Regions from separate parts of the Vagococcus jeotgali genome, predicted to be linked through region 1. Evidence: a T-box and tRNA genes for the amino acid it is inferred to sense, from the RefSeq annotation. Region 1 holds a T-box; the other holds one or more tRNA genes.
The links. A T-box is a leader RNA that pairs with one kind of tRNA and senses whether it is charged. The one in region 1 lies ahead of VSF34_RS08235 (valine--tRNA ligase), so its partner is inferred to be a tRNA-Val.
Positions count from the first base shown of each region.

Region 2: it encodes a tRNA-Val, which carries the amino acid that the T-box ahead of VSF34_RS08235 (valine--tRNA ligase) is inferred to sense. The anticodon was not compared.

Region 1 covers NZ_CP142146.1:1,657,523-1,665,666, forward strand. Annotated here, with positions in the region: gene VSF34_RS08230 (bifunctional folylpolyglutamate synthase/dihydrofolate synthase) at 1-1,224, opposite strand, end outside; gene VSF34_RS08235 (valine--tRNA ligase) at 1,238-3,883, opposite strand; T-box leader at 3,942-4,132, opposite strand; gene tpx (thiol peroxidase) at 4,175-4,666, opposite strand; gene VSF34_RS08245 (redox-sensing transcriptional repressor Rex) at 4,744-5,400, opposite strand; gene thiI (tRNA uracil 4-sulfurtransferase ThiI) at 5,543-6,760, opposite strand; gene VSF34_RS08255 (cysteine desulfurase family protein) at 6,774-7,925, opposite strand.
Region 2 covers NZ_CP142146.1:24,596-32,739, reverse strand. Annotated here, with positions in the region: gene VSF34_RS00260 (ISNCY family transposase) at 1-611, shown strand, start outside; gene VSF34_RS00255 (ISL3 family transposase) at 922-2,226, shown strand; tRNA gene VSF34_RS00250 (tRNA-Glu) at 2,319-2,390, opposite strand; tRNA gene VSF34_RS00245 (tRNA-Ser) at 2,426-2,513, opposite strand; tRNA gene VSF34_RS00240 (tRNA-Ile) at 2,529-2,602, opposite strand; tRNA gene VSF34_RS00235 (tRNA-Gly) at 2,616-2,686, opposite strand; tRNA gene VSF34_RS00230 (tRNA-Phe) at 2,693-2,765, opposite strand; tRNA gene VSF34_RS00225 (tRNA-Asp) at 2,783-2,855, opposite strand; tRNA gene VSF34_RS00220 (tRNA-Met) at 2,859-2,932, opposite strand; tRNA gene VSF34_RS00215 (tRNA-Ser) at 2,945-3,034, opposite strand; tRNA gene VSF34_RS00210 (tRNA-Glu) at 3,049-3,120, opposite strand; tRNA gene VSF34_RS00205 (tRNA-Ser) at 3,156-3,243, opposite strand; tRNA gene VSF34_RS00200 (tRNA-Ile) at 3,259-3,332, opposite strand; tRNA gene VSF34_RS00195 (tRNA-Gly) at 3,346-3,416, opposite strand; tRNA gene VSF34_RS00190 (tRNA-Asp) at 3,433-3,505, opposite strand; tRNA gene VSF34_RS00185 (tRNA-Met) at 3,509-3,582, opposite strand; tRNA gene VSF34_RS00180 (tRNA-Ser) at 3,595-3,684, opposite strand; tRNA gene VSF34_RS00175 (tRNA-Ile) at 3,703-3,776, opposite strand; tRNA gene VSF34_RS00170 (tRNA-Met) at 3,795-3,868, opposite strand; tRNA gene VSF34_RS00165 (tRNA-Pro) at 3,886-3,959, opposite strand; tRNA gene VSF34_RS00160 (tRNA-Arg) at 3,971-4,044, opposite strand; tRNA gene VSF34_RS00155 (tRNA-Leu) at 4,053-4,138, opposite strand; tRNA gene VSF34_RS00150 (tRNA-Gly) at 4,150-4,221, opposite strand; tRNA gene VSF34_RS00145 (tRNA-Thr) at 4,230-4,302, opposite strand; tRNA gene VSF34_RS00140 (tRNA-Leu) at 4,310-4,391, opposite strand; tRNA gene VSF34_RS00135 (tRNA-Lys) at 4,405-4,477, opposite strand; tRNA gene VSF34_RS00130 (tRNA-Val) at 4,487-4,559, opposite strand; rRNA gene rrf (5S ribosomal RNA) at 4,572-4,687, opposite strand; rRNA gene VSF34_RS00120 (23S ribosomal RNA) at 4,765-7,681, opposite strand; tRNA gene VSF34_RS00115 (tRNA-Ala) at 7,866-7,938, opposite strand; rRNA gene VSF34_RS00110 (16S ribosomal RNA) at 8,010-8,144, opposite strand, start outside.

The DNA.
Region 1 (8,144 bases):
ATCACCTTCAACCTCAGATAACACAGCAATAAGTGCTTGTTCCCAGTGATTATAAGATTTTATCCCTATTGCTTCGTAATCTGTTTGCTTCATTGCTTTTGGAAAATCAAATGTTATCACTTTAAGATTCACCTGTTTAACTTCTTCAAGTTTTTGCAGCATCCCTAGAACATTTTTTGTCCCTAGAGCACCAAAGATAATATGAACTCTTTTATCTTTAAATTCTGTTTTTAAATTATCTACTAATACATCAATAGCAGCTTCATTATGGGCTCCGTCAAGAACAATTAAAGGCTCATCAGATACCTTCTCCATTCGACCTGGCCAACTTGCTTTAGATAAACCTATTTGATAATCCCTATTTCTTACTGGTAAATAAAGCATTTGACTTAATAAAGTAAATACTTCAATAGCTACACTCGCATTATCTATTTGATGTTTACCTTGGAGCGGAATATGAATCTCTTTCAAACTTAACTCTTGAGATTTGTACTCAAATACTTCTCCCCAACTTATAGGAACAGAACGTTTTCGGCCTACAAAATCAACACCTAGACGTTTAATAACAGAGTGTTTCTCACTAGCTATACTAGCTATTTCAAAAAAAGCCTCATCACTGACTTTTCCAACTACAACTGGGACATGAGATTTAATGATTCCAGCTTTTTGATAAGCGATTTCTTTGATAGTATGACCTAATATATCCATGTGATCCATTCCAATTGTTGTGATGACAGAAATAAGGGGTATTATCACATTTGTTGCATCATATAGACCACCTAGACCAACCTCAACTAGTACAATATCTACTTCTTTTTGTTTAAAATATAATAGCATCATAGCCGTTAATATTTCAAATTCAACTGTATTAAATAATACCTCATCTCGATCCATCTCTTCGACAATCGGAATCACCTGTTTAGCTAAAGCAACTAAATCCTCATCTGGTATCTCTTTACCATTGATTGCAATACGCTCATTAAATGATTCAATGTAAGGTGAGGTAAAGGTTCCAACTTTTAACCCTTGCTCTTCAAGTAAGCAACGTAAAAAAGTCGTTGTCGAACCTTTTCCATTTGTTCCTGCAATATGAACCATTTTAAGTGACGTCTGGGGGTTACCAAGTCTATTTAGTAACTCTTCTACCCGAATCAACCCTGGTCTGATACCAAATTTTAATCTGTCATGTATCCAAGCCACTACGTCCTCATACTCATAAGTCAATCTGCTCACCTACTTAAATACTTTTTAATGATGCAATACGCTCTGTAACTAAGGCTTGTTTTTCCAAGTAGTCTTTTTCTTTCATTCGTTCTGCTTCGACTACTTTTTCAGGAGCACTAGAGACAAATTTTTCATTACTTAGTTTTTTCTGAACTCGCTCTACTTCTTGAGTCCATTTAGTTAATTCTTTTTCTAAACGATTAATCTCTTCTTCAATATTAATCAAATCAGCTAGTGGTAAATAAATCTCAGCTCCAGTAATTACAGCACTCATAGCTAAATCAGGCACATCAATTGTATCTGCAATCTCTAAGACTTCAGGGTTACAAAAACGCTCAATATAGTTTGTATTAGCCAGTAAAAAGTCTTTTACAGAATCTTTTGATGTTTTGATTAACAGTGTAATCTCTTTAGACATTGGGGCATTTACCTCAGCACGAGCATTACGAACTGATCTAATCAATTCTTTTAAAACTTCCATACCTTCTGCTGCCTCAATATCTGTCAGCTCTGGATTAACAGTTGGATAAGAGGCAACGACAATTGACTCACCAGAATGAGGGATTTTCTCCCAAATCTCTTCTGTAACAAATGGCATGATTGGGTGTAGTAAGCGTAAAATATTATCTAGTGTATAAACTAAGACACTTCTTGTCATTTGTTTTTGGACTTCATCGTCACTAAATAAGACGTCCTTACTCATCTCAATATACCAATCACAAAAATCATCCCAGATAAAGTTATATAAATAACGACCAGCCTCACCAAACTCAAAACGGTCAAAGAAATACGTCACACGCTCAATCGTTTCATTTAATCGTGTTAAAATCCATTTATCAGGAACTGTTTGATGTCCATCTAAGTTTACCTCGTCAATAGTCATCCCTTCGACGTTCATTAAAACAAAACGTGAAGCATTCCAAATTTTGTTAATAAAGTTCCAAGAGGCATCCATTTTTTCATAACTAAAACGCATATCTTGACCAGGTGTAGACCCGTTTGATAAGAACCAACGTAGGGCATCAGCACCGTATTGCTCAATGACATCCATTGGGTCAATTCCATTACCTAAAGATTTACTCATCTTACGTCCATCTTCAGCACGAATTAAGCCATGAATTAAGACATTATCAAAAGGTTTTTCTCCAGTAAATTCTAAACTTTGGAAAATCATACGACTTACCCAAAAGAAAATAATATCATAACCTGTGACTAAAGTATTTGTTGGGAAATAACGTTTAAAGTCTTCTGAATCAAGATCTGGCCAACCCATAGTAGAAAATGGCCATAGAGCTGAGCTGAACCATGTATCTAAGACGTCTTCATCTTGTATCCAGTTTTCAGTATCTACTGGAGACTCAGTGCCCACATACATCTCACCTGTTTCTTTATGGTACCAAGCAGGAATCTGGTGACCCCACCATAGCTGACGAGAGATAACCCAGTCGTGTACATTTTCCATCCATGTTAAGAACGTTTGATTAAAGCGTGGTGGGTAAAAATTAACAGCATTGTCAGTTTCTTGATTTTTAATTGCTGTTTCTGCTAATTTTTCCATACGAACAAACCACTGTGTTGAAAGACGTGGTTCAATAACGACACCAGTTCGTTCTGAGTGACCAACGCTATGTGTCATTTTTTCAATTGTTTTTAATAAACCTAACTCATCCATCTCTTTTACTAATTCTTTACGAGCTATAAAGCGGTCCATACCTTCATATTTACCAGCTAACTGATTCATAATGGCTTCATCAGTCATCACGTTAATACGAGGTAGGTCATGACGATTACCAACCTCAAAGTCATTAGGATCATGGGCTGGGGTAATTTTTACGACACCTGTTCCAAAATCCATCTCCACATACTCATCAGCAATAATGGGAATTTCACGATTTACAATTGGTAACATCACTGTCTTACCAATTAAATCTTGATAACGCTCATCATTAGGATGAACAGCAACTGCCGTATCTCCAAGCATCGTCTCAGGACGAGTCGTTGCAATTTCTAAATTACCACTACCATCAGCTAATGGATAGTACATATGATAAAAAGCACCTTCAACATCTTTATGAATCACTTCAATATCAGACAAAGCTGTTTTTGCTTGAGGATCCCAATTAATAATATATTCTCCGCGGTAAATTAAATCTTTTTCATATAGACCTACAAAGACTTTTTTAACAGCCTCTGACAGGCCATCATCTAGTGTGAAACGTTCACGAGAATAATCAAGTGATAACCCTAATTTTCCCCACTGCTCACGAATATGTCCTGCATACTCTTCTTTCCACTCTTTTGTTGTGTCGATAAATTTCTCACGGCCTAAGTCATATCTACTAATACCTTCTCCGCGTAATTTTTCCTCAACTTTAGCTTGAGTTGCAATACCGGCATGATCCATACCAGGAAGCCATAGCGTATCATAGCCTTGCATTCTTTTTTGACGAATAATCATGTCCTGTAAGGTTGTATCCCAAGCATGACCTAAATGTAGTTTTCCTGTCACGTTTGGTGGTGGGATAACAACTGAATATGGTTCAGCCTCTAAATTACCACTTGGTTTAAACAAGTCTCGTTCTAACCACTTGTCGTATCTACCTTGCTCTACTTCTTTTGAATCAAATTTTGGTGCTAAATTATTGCTTGTTTCACTCATTACTTTGCCTTCCCTTCCTAACTAAAAAAATAAAAAAAAACGCCCTAAAGTATGTCTACTTTAGGACGATATAATCGTGGTACCACCTATATTCATAGGTAAAAAAACCTATCTCAATTGTGAGATAACGGTCACAAATCCGTCACTGCTCCAAAGCAACCTTCATACTCTTCAAAGGAAAATGTTTCAGCCTAGCATTTTCTCTCTGAGTCTTTTCCAAGTATTACTCCTCTTTTTCCTAGCAGTTGATGTATGACTATATTCTACAATGCTTTTGTTATCGCGTCAAACCTAGATTAATTCTTTTGCAGCTTTAAGTGCTACTCCGTAATTTGGCTCACTTGATACTTCTGGAACAATTTCCATATAGTTAATCACACCATCTTGATCAACGACAATAATCGTTCTAGCTAAACGATTAATTTCCGGAATAAGTAAACCATAAGCCTCACCAAATTTACCATCTTCATCACGTAACATTGTCATGTCGACACCTTTAGCTGAACACCAATTAGCTAGCTCTTCTTTTGTGTTATTTGAAACTGTTACAAAATTAATATCTGTAACATCTGCTGCTTCGTGATTAAAACGTGTTGTTTGTAGGGCACAAATACCTGTATCAATATCTGGAACAACACTAATAATAACTGGTTTCCCTTTTAAACCACTAAGTGTTACAACCTCATCAGATAAATCTAACATATTAAAATCCGGTGCTTTTTCGCCAATTTTTGGTTGTGTTCCTTTTAACTCAACTTCTTGACCTTTTAATGTAACGTTCATACTGACACTTCCTTCTTTATAAGTTACTTACTAGTATAAAGAATATATCTGAAATACACAAAAGAGATGCCTATCTATTACAGTGATTCTAAATCAGCATGATTATAATTTTCATCATAATAAATAAGTGTTAATAACTCTGTCGTTAGATCAATGTATTGGACTTGAACATTATTAGGAACTTTGACACGTTTTGGGGCAAAATTTAAAACTGCCGTTACACCAGAAGACACTAATTCATCAATAACTTTTTGAGCCTTACTACTAGGTACTGTCATAATGGCTGTTGTGATGGCCTCTTTTTCTATCACAACCTTCATATCTTCCATTTGTTGAATAACAATACCATTAACTTTTTCTCCAATTAATTCTGGATCAGTATCAAAAGCTGCTACAATATTTAAATTATTATTTCGTCTAAAATTATTTGTGACAAGTGCCTTACCCAAATTACCTACACCAACTAAAGCAATTCTTTTTTCAATATCAGTGCTTAAAATCTCACTAAAAACTTCGATTAAATAAGGCACATCATAACCATATCCACTACGCCCAAGTTCGCCAAAATGGGAAAAATCTCGCCTAATTGTTGCTGATGGGATTTGAATCATTTTACTAAATTCACTTGATTTTATTCTTGTTACACCTGCATCTTCTAAAGTTTTCAAATATCTAAAGTACAATGGAATACGCTTGGCTGTTGCTTTTGGAATCATTTTAGTCTTCTCTACCATACCACAAGACGCCCCCTAAAAATTGTGATTTCATTCACATTTAGTTTAGCATTTATTCAATTCTATTTCAATTGCTGTGTGAAAAAACACCCCTTAAATAATAAGCATCATTCGCACTTTTATTTAAGGGGTGTTTTATTAGTTAAAATAACTCTGCCATGTCTGTGGTTTCTTGATTTAAGAATTTATCACCAGATTTAACTTCTTCTATAACAAACCCAGCTAAAGATCGTTGAATCAATCCTTCAACATCTAAACGTGCTTCAAATTCTTCAACTTTATCTAATTTGGGTTTTGTTTTTGGCTCAGGTGGAGCAAAAATTGTACAGCAATCTTCAAAAGGTTGAACTGCTAATTCAAAAGTATCAATTTTTTCAGCTAATTCAATAATTTCTGATTTATCCATAGTAATCACAGGCCTAATGACAGGTGTTGTCGTCACAGCATTGATTGCTAACATACTATGCATTGTTTGTGATGCTACTTGACCAAGAGATTCACCGTTAACAATAGCTAAACCTTCACGTTGTTCTCTAATAGCATCTGTCAAACGCATCATAAACCTTCTTGTCACCGTCATCCAGTAACCTTGTGGAATGGATTGTTTAATCTCTTCTTGAATTTCAGTGAAAGGTACGGTGATAAATTTGATACCACCAACATAAGGAGTTAACCTGACAGCTAAATCTTTAGCCTTGTTTAGTGATTGTTCACTTGTGTATGGCGGGCTATAAAAATGTACTGCTTCAATTTCCATACCACGCTTCATTGCTAAATACCCTGCAACAGGTGAATCAATCCCACCTGACAACATAAGCATACCCTTACCACTTGATCCAACAGGCAAACCTCCAGCACCTAAAACTGTTTCACAAGATAAGTATGCTGCTTCATTACGAACCTCTACATCAACTCTAATATCAGGTTGAACCATTTTAATTTCAATACCTTCAACTCCCTTATAAATAGCAGAGCCTACTTCACGGTTTAACTCATTACTATCCCAAACAAATTGTTTGTCAGACCGTCTACTTTGAACTTTAAATGATTGACCTGGAGTAAACATATCTTTTACCATTTCAGTAGCTGTTTGACAAATAATCTCTGGATCCTTCTCAACTTTTACAACAGGAGAAAAACTTTGGATACCAAAAATTGGTATCAGTCTTTCCATCACTGCTTGATCATCTGTACCATTTAAAGTTAAATGCATACGATCACGGTCACTATTAATTTTGACATCTGGAAAAGAGTACAAACTTTTCTTTATGTTATGAGCTAGCTGACTAATAAATAACTTTCTATTACGCCCTTTTGTTGACAATTCACCGTAGCGAATCATGATTTCTGTCGCTTTCATTGCTTACTCCTTTTTATGAATGTATTTTTGAAAATTTTTGATATAGCTGATTGAAAATAATTAAGAACTGCTCAACTTCTGCCATAGTGTTCTTATCACTTAGACTCACTCTAACGGCAGTTTCAGCTAGTTTGGGAGCAACTCCCATTGCTTTTAGTGTACTATGTGAACTCTTTTGTTTACTTGAACAAGCACTTGTTGTTGAGAGGTAAATGTCTTTTTCCTCAAAAGCATGAACAAGTACTTCACCACGTAAATTTTTGATTCCAAATGTCAAAATATGAGGGGCAGATATATTTTTATTTAAAGAAGAAAAAATAGTCACATTTTCAAATTGAGATAAACCCTCTGCTAAGGCCTCTCTTAATTTTTGAATTTTATTATTTTTAAAATCAGCATCCTCATTAGCCAGACGAAGAGCTTTAGCACTAGCTACAATTCCTGGTAAGTTTTCTGTCCCGCTACGTTTGTTTTTTTCTTGCCCACCGCCATTTAATAAGGCCGCCAGCTTATTTCCTTTTTTCCAATAAATAAACCCAACACCTCTTGGACCTTGAAATTTATGAGCCGAAAATGTTGCAAAATCAACGCGAGTTGTCAACCATTCACTAACATCAACCTTTGTGATAGATTGTACAGCATCCACATGATAATGAATACTAGGATAATCTTCAAGAAGTTCACTGATGGCTTTAACCGGCTCTTTGATACCAACTTCACTATTAACGACTACAGTTGATACTAAAATCGTATCATCTCTAATAAGTAACTTTAAGGACTCTACATCAATCAAGCCTTCACTTGTAACTGGTGCTACAGATATATCAAAACCTAAGCTTTCTAATTGTTTAGCTGTTTCACTAACAGAAGGATGTTCTACGCTTGAGATGATCATATGTTTACCAAACATTCTTTTTTCAATCGCTGTCCCTTTTAAAATCCAATTGTTACCTTCCGTCCCACCACTTGTAAAATAAATTTCGTCTGAAGAAACAGCTAGAGTGTCTGAAATCTGTTTTCTAGCTTTTTCAAGTAACGTACTACCTTGTTGTCCAAGTCTGTGTAAACTAGATGGATTACCTATAAATCGTTGACTCATTTTTACATACGTATCCAATGCCTGTGGGCTAATCGGAGTTGTTGCACTATTATCAAAATATATCATATCGTCACTCTTTTCTAAAAATTCACTATTTATTATAACGTGCTAGGCAGTAATCAGCAACTTGTTTCAAAAAAGAGAGTAGGTACAGTTTTATTGGCTCTATAATTTATAGGACTGATGAATCATTTTTGATTCATCAGCCCTATTTTAGTTTATTTAAGTAGAAAAACATGTCGTCTATCTAGTAAAATTAAAGTACCAACCAAAATCTTAAATAGA
Region 2 (8,144 bases), 380 kb from region 1:
CTTGTCATCAATTAGGTATTGACATAAAAACATCCTCTATTCCTCAAGCGAAAGGTCGTGTAGAACGTTTAAATGGGACAGTGCAATCAAGATTGCCTGTTGATCTTGAGATAGCAAATATACATTCTATAGAGGAGGCTAATCAATTTCTATCTGTATGGATTCGAAAGTTTAATCGACAATTTGGTCACAAAACTGCAGAAAGTGTTTATGAAACTTCTCCTACAACAGCTGAAATTAATTTATTACTAGCTACTGTCTCTCATCGTATAGTCGATAATGGCCATCATATTAAGTATCAAAATAAATTTTATCTTCCAATGGAAGGTAGTAGCGACAAATATTTTACAAGAAAAACAAAAGCATTAATTATAAAAGCTTTTAACGGGGAGATTTATGTTAATATAGCAGAAAAAATTTATCCTACTAGACGATTAAAAACCCACGAGACCTATTCAAAAGAGTTTGATGGGGTTTCTTCAGATATAAAAAAAGAAAGACGCAAGTACATTCCACCACAGTCACATCCGTGGAAACTTGAGTCTTTCAAAAGGTATCTTCAAAGTATTGACCGTACTATCGAAGAATATGAGGCTGAAAAAACAGCCTGAAACAAAAAGTACCTTATTTTACCAATAATGGTCACATTAGTGCAAGTTTTACGCAGTAAAGATTGCGCTAATGTGAGCCCTCATTTTGGGACATTTTTATGTTCGATTGACACAAACAAAAAAGCAGCAAAAACCATTCGGTTTCTGCTGCCTAAATTCACTTAATTTTACTCATCCACATCATTTGACAAAGAGCCATCATTTTTTGATTCATCAGCCCTATTTTAGTTTATTTAAGTAGAAAAACATGTCGTCTATCTAGTAAAATTAAAGTACCAACCAAAATCTTAAATAGAAAGGACGACATGTCATGACTAATCATATCAAAAAAATGTTGCGAATTAAAGATGAAGATTTAAATTTAACTTGTGTTGAAGAAGGAAAATACAAAGGTGTGAACACATTAATTATCACTGGTACCTACTCACCTAAGCTTACGGCCTGTAAGTATTGTCAGTCTCATGCGAACGATGCAGATGAAAAGAAAACCATTGTAAAAAATGGGAAAAAAGAAGTGACAATTCGTTTGGAATCATATCAAAACATTCCAACTATTTTAAAGCTAAAAAAACAACGATATTTTTGTAAAAACTGCCACCAACATTGGACAACTCAATGTTCTATCGTTGAAGAAAATTGTTTTATTAGTCGATTCATAACATTTAGAATACTAGAATTATTAACTCAGAAAATATCAATGACCGTTATCGCTAAGATATGTCATGTATCGCTCACAACCGTTATAAGGGTCCTTAAATCTGTTGAAAAACATTTACCTGAAACGCTTAAACCACGCTCTTTTCCAAAAGTTCTAATGGTTGATGAATTCAGATCTCATGCCACCTATGAAGATAAAATGAGTTTTATTTGTGCCAATGGTGAAACCGGTGAACTGGTTGATGTTCTTCCTAGTCGTAGACTTGATAAACTAATGAATTACTTCAATCGTTCTCCCAAGGAGAAACGAGAACAGGTAAAATTTCTAGTGACAGATATGAATGCGGCTTATTTTCAGTTAACTAAAAAAATCTTTCCTTGTGCAGCTTTAGTCATTGATAGGTTTCATATCGTTAAACACTTAAATCAAGCTTTTAATGACTTTAGAGTCAGGGAAATGAAAGAATTAATAAAGAATCACCAGCGTTCTGAAGCCAATAAGCTAAAAGTAAATTGGAAATACCTATTAAAGAATCAAATGACTGTTTCTAGTTCAGAATATAAAAATTGGAGAAGCTTTCCTTCACCTAAGTTTCCCCCTCTAACAGAATCAATGATGATTGATCGTCTTTTATCATTTTCTACAGACTTAAAAGAAGCCTATGGCGTGTTTCAATTATTAACCTATCACTTTAGAAATAAAGATCCAGACTCATTTTTTGATTTATTAAAGAACTTACCGACTACCTTAAATCCACTATTTAAACAGAAAATTGAAAATCTAATTAATTATGAAGAAGGGATTCGTAATGCTTTAACGTATAAGTATTCTAACGGAAAAATAGAAGCTAAAAATACTCATATTAAGACATTAAAAAGAGTATCTTATGGCTTCAAATCTTTTAGTAATATGAGGATAAGAATTTTTATGATAAATGGCCTTGTCACAATTGAATAACTAAAAAAGGTGATGAATTTGAGAAAATTCTCAAATTCATCATCTTCAATATTTGTCTCATCAGTCCGATTTGACAAAGAGCCCTTTTACTATGACCCGTACGGGATTCGAACCCGTGATACCGCCGTGAAAGGGCGGTGTCTTAACCACTTGACCAACGGGCCTTAATATAAAATGATTTTTAAAGTAAAATACTTTATGGAGAAGGAGGGATTTGAACCCTCGCGCCAGTTTCCCGACCTATACCCTTAGCAGGGGCACCTCTTCAGCCACTTGAGTACTTCTCCGTACTTAAAAATCTATGGGCCTAAATGGACTCGAACCATCGACCTCACGCTTATCAGGCGTGCGCTCTAACCAGCTGAGCTATAGGCCCATTTTAAAACTAAAGCGGGTGACGAGAATCGAACTCGCGACAACAGCTTGGAAGGCTGTAGTTTTACCACTAAACTACACCCGCTTATAATGGCGCAAGACAGAATCGAACTGCCGACACACGGAGCTTCAATCCGTTGCTCTACCAACTGAGCTACTGCGCCATTGAAAATAAATGTAACGGTCCCGACGGGAATCGAACCCGCGATCTCCTGCGTGACAGGCAGGCATGTTAACCCCTACACCACGGAACCTTATTGCGGAGACAGGATTTGAACCTGTGACCTTCGGGTTATGAGCCCGACGAGCTACCTAGCTGCTCCACTCCGCGATATTAAAATAAAGGAGGATAAGGGATTCGAACCCTTGCGTGCTTTTACACACCTGACGGTTTTCAAGACCGTTCCCTTCAGCCGGACTTGGGTAATCCTCCGTATCTGCTGATCATGACCCGTACGGGATTCGAACCCGTGATACCGCCGTGAAAGGGCGGTGTCTTAACCACTTGACCAACGGGCCTTAATATAAAATGATTTTTAAAGTAAAATACTTTATGGAGAAGGAGGGATTTGAACCCTCGCGCCAGTTTCCCGACCTATACCCTTAGCAGGGGCACCTCTTCAGCCACTTGAGTACTTCTCCGTACTTAAAAATCTATGGGCCTAAATGGACTCGAACCATCGACCTCACGCTTATCAGGCGTGCGCTCTAACCAGCTGAGCTATAGGCCCATTTTAAAACTAAAGCGGGTGACGAGAATCGAACTCGCGACAACAGCTTGGAAGGCTGTAGTTTTACCACTAAACTACACCCGCTTAATAATTACTACAACGGTCCCGACGGGAATCGAACCCGCGATCTCCTGCGTGACAGGCAGGCATGTTAACCCCTACACCACGGAACCTTATTGCGGAGACAGGATTTGAACCTGTGACCTTCGGGTTATGAGCCCGACGAGCTACCTAGCTGCTCCACTCCGCGATATTAAAATAAAGGAGGATAAGGGATTCGAACCCTTGCGTGCTTTTACACACCTGACGGTTTTCAAGACCGTTCCCTTCAGCCGGACTTGGGTAATCCTCCGTATGTATAAAGGGCCAATGGACCTTGTAGGACTCGAACCTACGACCGCCCGGTTATGAGCCGGGAGCTCTAACCAACTGAGCTAAAGGTCCAAGTTCCAATAAATTTAATCGCGGCGGAGGGGATCGAACCCCCGACCTCCCGGGTATGAACCGGACGCTCTAGCCAGCTGAGCTACACCGCGTGTTTAACAATTCTACATCGGGAAGACAGGATTCGAACCTGCGACCCCTTGGTCCCAAACCAAGTGCTCTACCAAGCTGAGCTACTTCCCGTATGTTTCTAACGCGCCCAAGAGGAGTCGAACCCCTAACCTTCTGATCCGTAGTCAGACACTCTATCCAATTGAGCTATGGGCGCTAAAATAATGCCGAGGACCGGAATCGAACCGGTACGGAGATCACTCTCCGCAGGATTTTAAGTCCTGTGCGTCTGCCAGTTCCGCCACCCCGGCTAGAACTTCAAAGCGAAAGACGGGGTTCGAACCCGCGACCCCCACCTTGGCAAGGTGGTGTTCTACCACTGAACTACTTTCGCATTCGTGATGCCGGCTAAAGGACTTGAACCCTCGACCCTCTGATTACAAATCAGATGCTCTACCAACTGAGCTAAGCCGGCTTAAATATGCGGGCGAAGGGACTTGAACCCCCACGCCGTTAGGCGCTAGATCCTAAATCTAGTGCGTCTGCCAATTCCGCCACGCCCGCATGTTTATTAAAATGACCCGTACTGGGCTCGAACCAGTGACCCTCTGATTAAAAGTCAGATGCTCTACCAACTGAGCTAACGAGTCATAAAAAAATGGAGGTTAACGGGATCGAACCGCTGACCCCCTGCTTGTAAGGCAGGTGCTCTCCCAGCTGAGCTAAACCTCCGTGTGATACAAAGCGTAGCAGCGTCCTACCCTCACAAGGGGAAACCCCTCACTACTCTCGGCGCTAAAAAGCTTAACTTCTGTGTTCGGCATGGTTACAGGTGTATCCTTTTTGCCATCACCACTACACTTTTGTATCTATATGAGTGATTATTCACTCAAAACTGGATTTGAAATTAGACAACATATAATCGTCCACCGCTTATGTGGTTAAGTCCTCGACCGATTAGTACTAGTCCGCTCCATGCATCACTGCACTTCCACTTCTAGCCTATCTACCTGATAATCTTTCAGGGGTCTTACTTTCTTAAAGAAATGGGAAATCTAATCTTGAGGGGGGCTTCACGCTTAGATGCTTTCAGCGTTTATCCCGTCCATACATAGCTACCCAGCAATGCCCTTGGCAGAACAACTGGTACACCAGAGGTATGTCCATCCCGGTCCTCTCGTACTAAGGACAGCTCCTCTCAAATTTCCAACGCCCGCGACGGATAGGGACCGAACTGTCTCACGACGTTCTGAACCCAGCTCGCGTGCCGCTTTAATGGGCGAACAGCCCAACCCTTGGGACCGACTACAGCCCCAGGATGCGACGAGCCGACATCGAGGTGCCAAACCTCCCCGTCGATGTGAACTCTTGGGGGAGATAAGCCTGTTATCCCCAGGGTAGCTTTTATCCGTTGAGCGATGGCCCTTCCATGCGGAACCACCGGATCACTAAGCCCGACTTTCGTCCCTGCTCGAGTTGTAACTCTCGCAGTCAAGCTCCCTTTTGCCTTTACACTCTACGAATGATTTCCAACCATTCTGAGGGAACCTTTGGGCGCCTCCGTTACTTTTTAGGAGGCGACCGCCCCAGTCAAACTGTCCATCTGACACTGTCTCCCATCACGATTAGTGATGCGGGTTAGAATGGTCATAACACAAGGGTAGTATCCCACCAGCGCCTCTCTCGAAACTAGCGTCCCGAGTTCTACGGCTCCTACCTATCCTGTACATGTGTCACAAACATTCAATATCAAACTACAGTAAAGCTCCATGGGGTCTTTCCGTCCTGTCGCGGGTAACCTGCATCTTCACAGGTACTAAAATTTCACCGAGTCTCTCGTTGAGACAGTGCCCAAATCGTTACGCCTTTCGTGCGGGTCGGAACTTACCCGACAAGGAATTTCGCTACCTTAGGACCGTTATAGTTACGGCCGCCGTTTACTGGGGCTTCAATTCTTAGCTTCGCAAATAAATGCTAACCAATCCTCTTAACCTTCCAGCACCGGGCAGGCGTCAGCCCCTATACGTCATCTTTCGATTTTGCAGAGACCTGTGTTTTTGATAAACAGTCGCTTGGGCCTATTCACTGCGGCTGAACTTGCGTTCAGCACCCCTTCTCCCGAAGTTACGGGGTCATTTTGCCGAGTTCCTTAACGAGAGTTCTCTCGCTCACCTTAGGATTCTCTCCTCGACTACCTGTGTCGGTTTGCGGTACGGGTCGTTTGCTTCTAACTAGAAGATTTTCTTGGCAGTGTGATATTAGAACTTCGGTACTTTATTTCCCTACACATCACAACTCATCCTTAAAGGAGTAAGCATTTGACTCACTCCAAGACTTGTTACTTGTACGCACATATCCAACAGTGCGCTTCTGTAACCTCCTGCGTCCCTCCATTGTTCAAACAAAACAAACGAGTACAGGAATCTCAACCTGTTGTCCATCGCCTACGCCTTTCGGCCTCGGCTTAGGTCCCGACTAACCCTGGGAGGACGAGCCTTCCCCAGGAAACCTTAGTCATTCGGTGGACAGGATTCTCACCTGTCTTTCGCTACTCATACCGGCATTCTCACTTCTAAGCGCTCCACCAGTCCTCACGATCTGACTTCTGCGCACTTAGAACGCTCTCCTACCATAGAACCAAAAGGTTCTATCCACAGCTTCGGTAATATGTTTAGCCCCGGTACATTTTCGGCGCAAGGGCACTCGACTAGTGAGCTATTACGCACTCTTTAAATGGTGGCTGCTTCTAAGCCAACATCCTAGTTGTTTGTGCACCCTCACATCCTTTTCCACTTAACATATATTTGGGGACCTTAGCTGGTGGTCTGGGCTGTTTCCCTTTCGACAATGGATCTTATCACTCACTGTCTGACTCCCGGACATAAATGAATGGCATTCGGAGTTTATCTGAATTCGGTAACCCAAGACGGGCCCCTAGTCCAAACAGTGCTCTACCTCCATCATTCTTAATTCCGAGGCTAGCCCTAAAGCTATTTCGGAGAGAACCAGCTATCTCCAAGTTCGATTGGAATTTCTCCGCTACCCACACCTCATCCCCGCACTTTTCAACGTACGTGGGTTCGGTCCTCCAGTGCGTTTTACCACACCTTCAACCTGGACATGGGTAGGTCACATGGTTTCGGGTCTACGACAACATACTCATTCGCCCTATTCAGACTCGCTTTCGCTACGGCTCCACTTCTTCAGTTTAACCTCGCATGCTATCGTAACTCGCCGGTTCATTCTGCAAAAGGCACGCCATCACCCATTAACGGGCTTTGACTTCTTGTAGGCACACGGTTTCAGGTTCTATTTCACTCCCCTTCCGGGGTGCTTTTCACCTTTCCCTCACGGTACTGGTTCACTATCGGTCACTAGAGAGTATTTAGCCTTGGGAGATGGTCCTCCCGGATTCCGACGGAATTTCTCGTGTTCCGCCGTACTCAGGATACTCATAGGTGCATTGAAAGTTTCGCCTACGGGGCTTTTACCCTCTTCGGCTGACCTTTCCAGGTCACTTCGACTACTTTCAACAACTACCATGTTTGAGTCCTACAACCCCAACAAGCAAGCTTGTTGGTTTGGGCTTCTTCCGTTTCGCTCGCCGCTACTAAGGAAATCGATTTTTCTTTCTCTTCCTGCAGGTACTTAGATGTTTCAGTTCTCTGCGTCTACCTTCCAGCGGCTATGTATTCACCACTGGATAACATCCTACAAAAGATGCTGGGTTCCCCCATTCGGAAATCTCCGGATCATAGCTTACTTACAGCTCCCCGAAGCGTATCGGCGTTAGTCCCGTCCTTCATCGGCTTCTAGTGCCAAGGCATCCACCGTGCGCCCTTATTCACTTAACCTTTTCTAACCTTACGGTTAGCTACTAATTTTTCGTTAACCAATAATTAGCGATAATTATTGACTAACACATTTCACAGTTCTTTATTAAGAAACTGATCAACGCGGTGTTCTCGGTTTATATTGATATCTAACTTCAACTATCCAGTTTTCAATGAACAAATATTGATGAATTATTTCATCAAATGGAGCCTAGCGGGATCGAACCGCTGACCTCCTGCGTGCAAGGCAGGCGCTCTCCCAGCTGAGCTAAGGCCCCTAATTTTGAGAATAAATCTCTCAAAACTGAACAAAGATAAGACGTAATGTGTTTTCCGTAATATTCCTTAGAAAGGAGGTGATCCAGCCGCACCTTCCGATACGGCTACCTTGTTACGACTTCACCCCAATCATCTGTCCCACCTTAGGCGGCTGGCTCCATAAAGGTTACCTCACCGACTTTGGGTGTTACAAACTCTCGTGGTG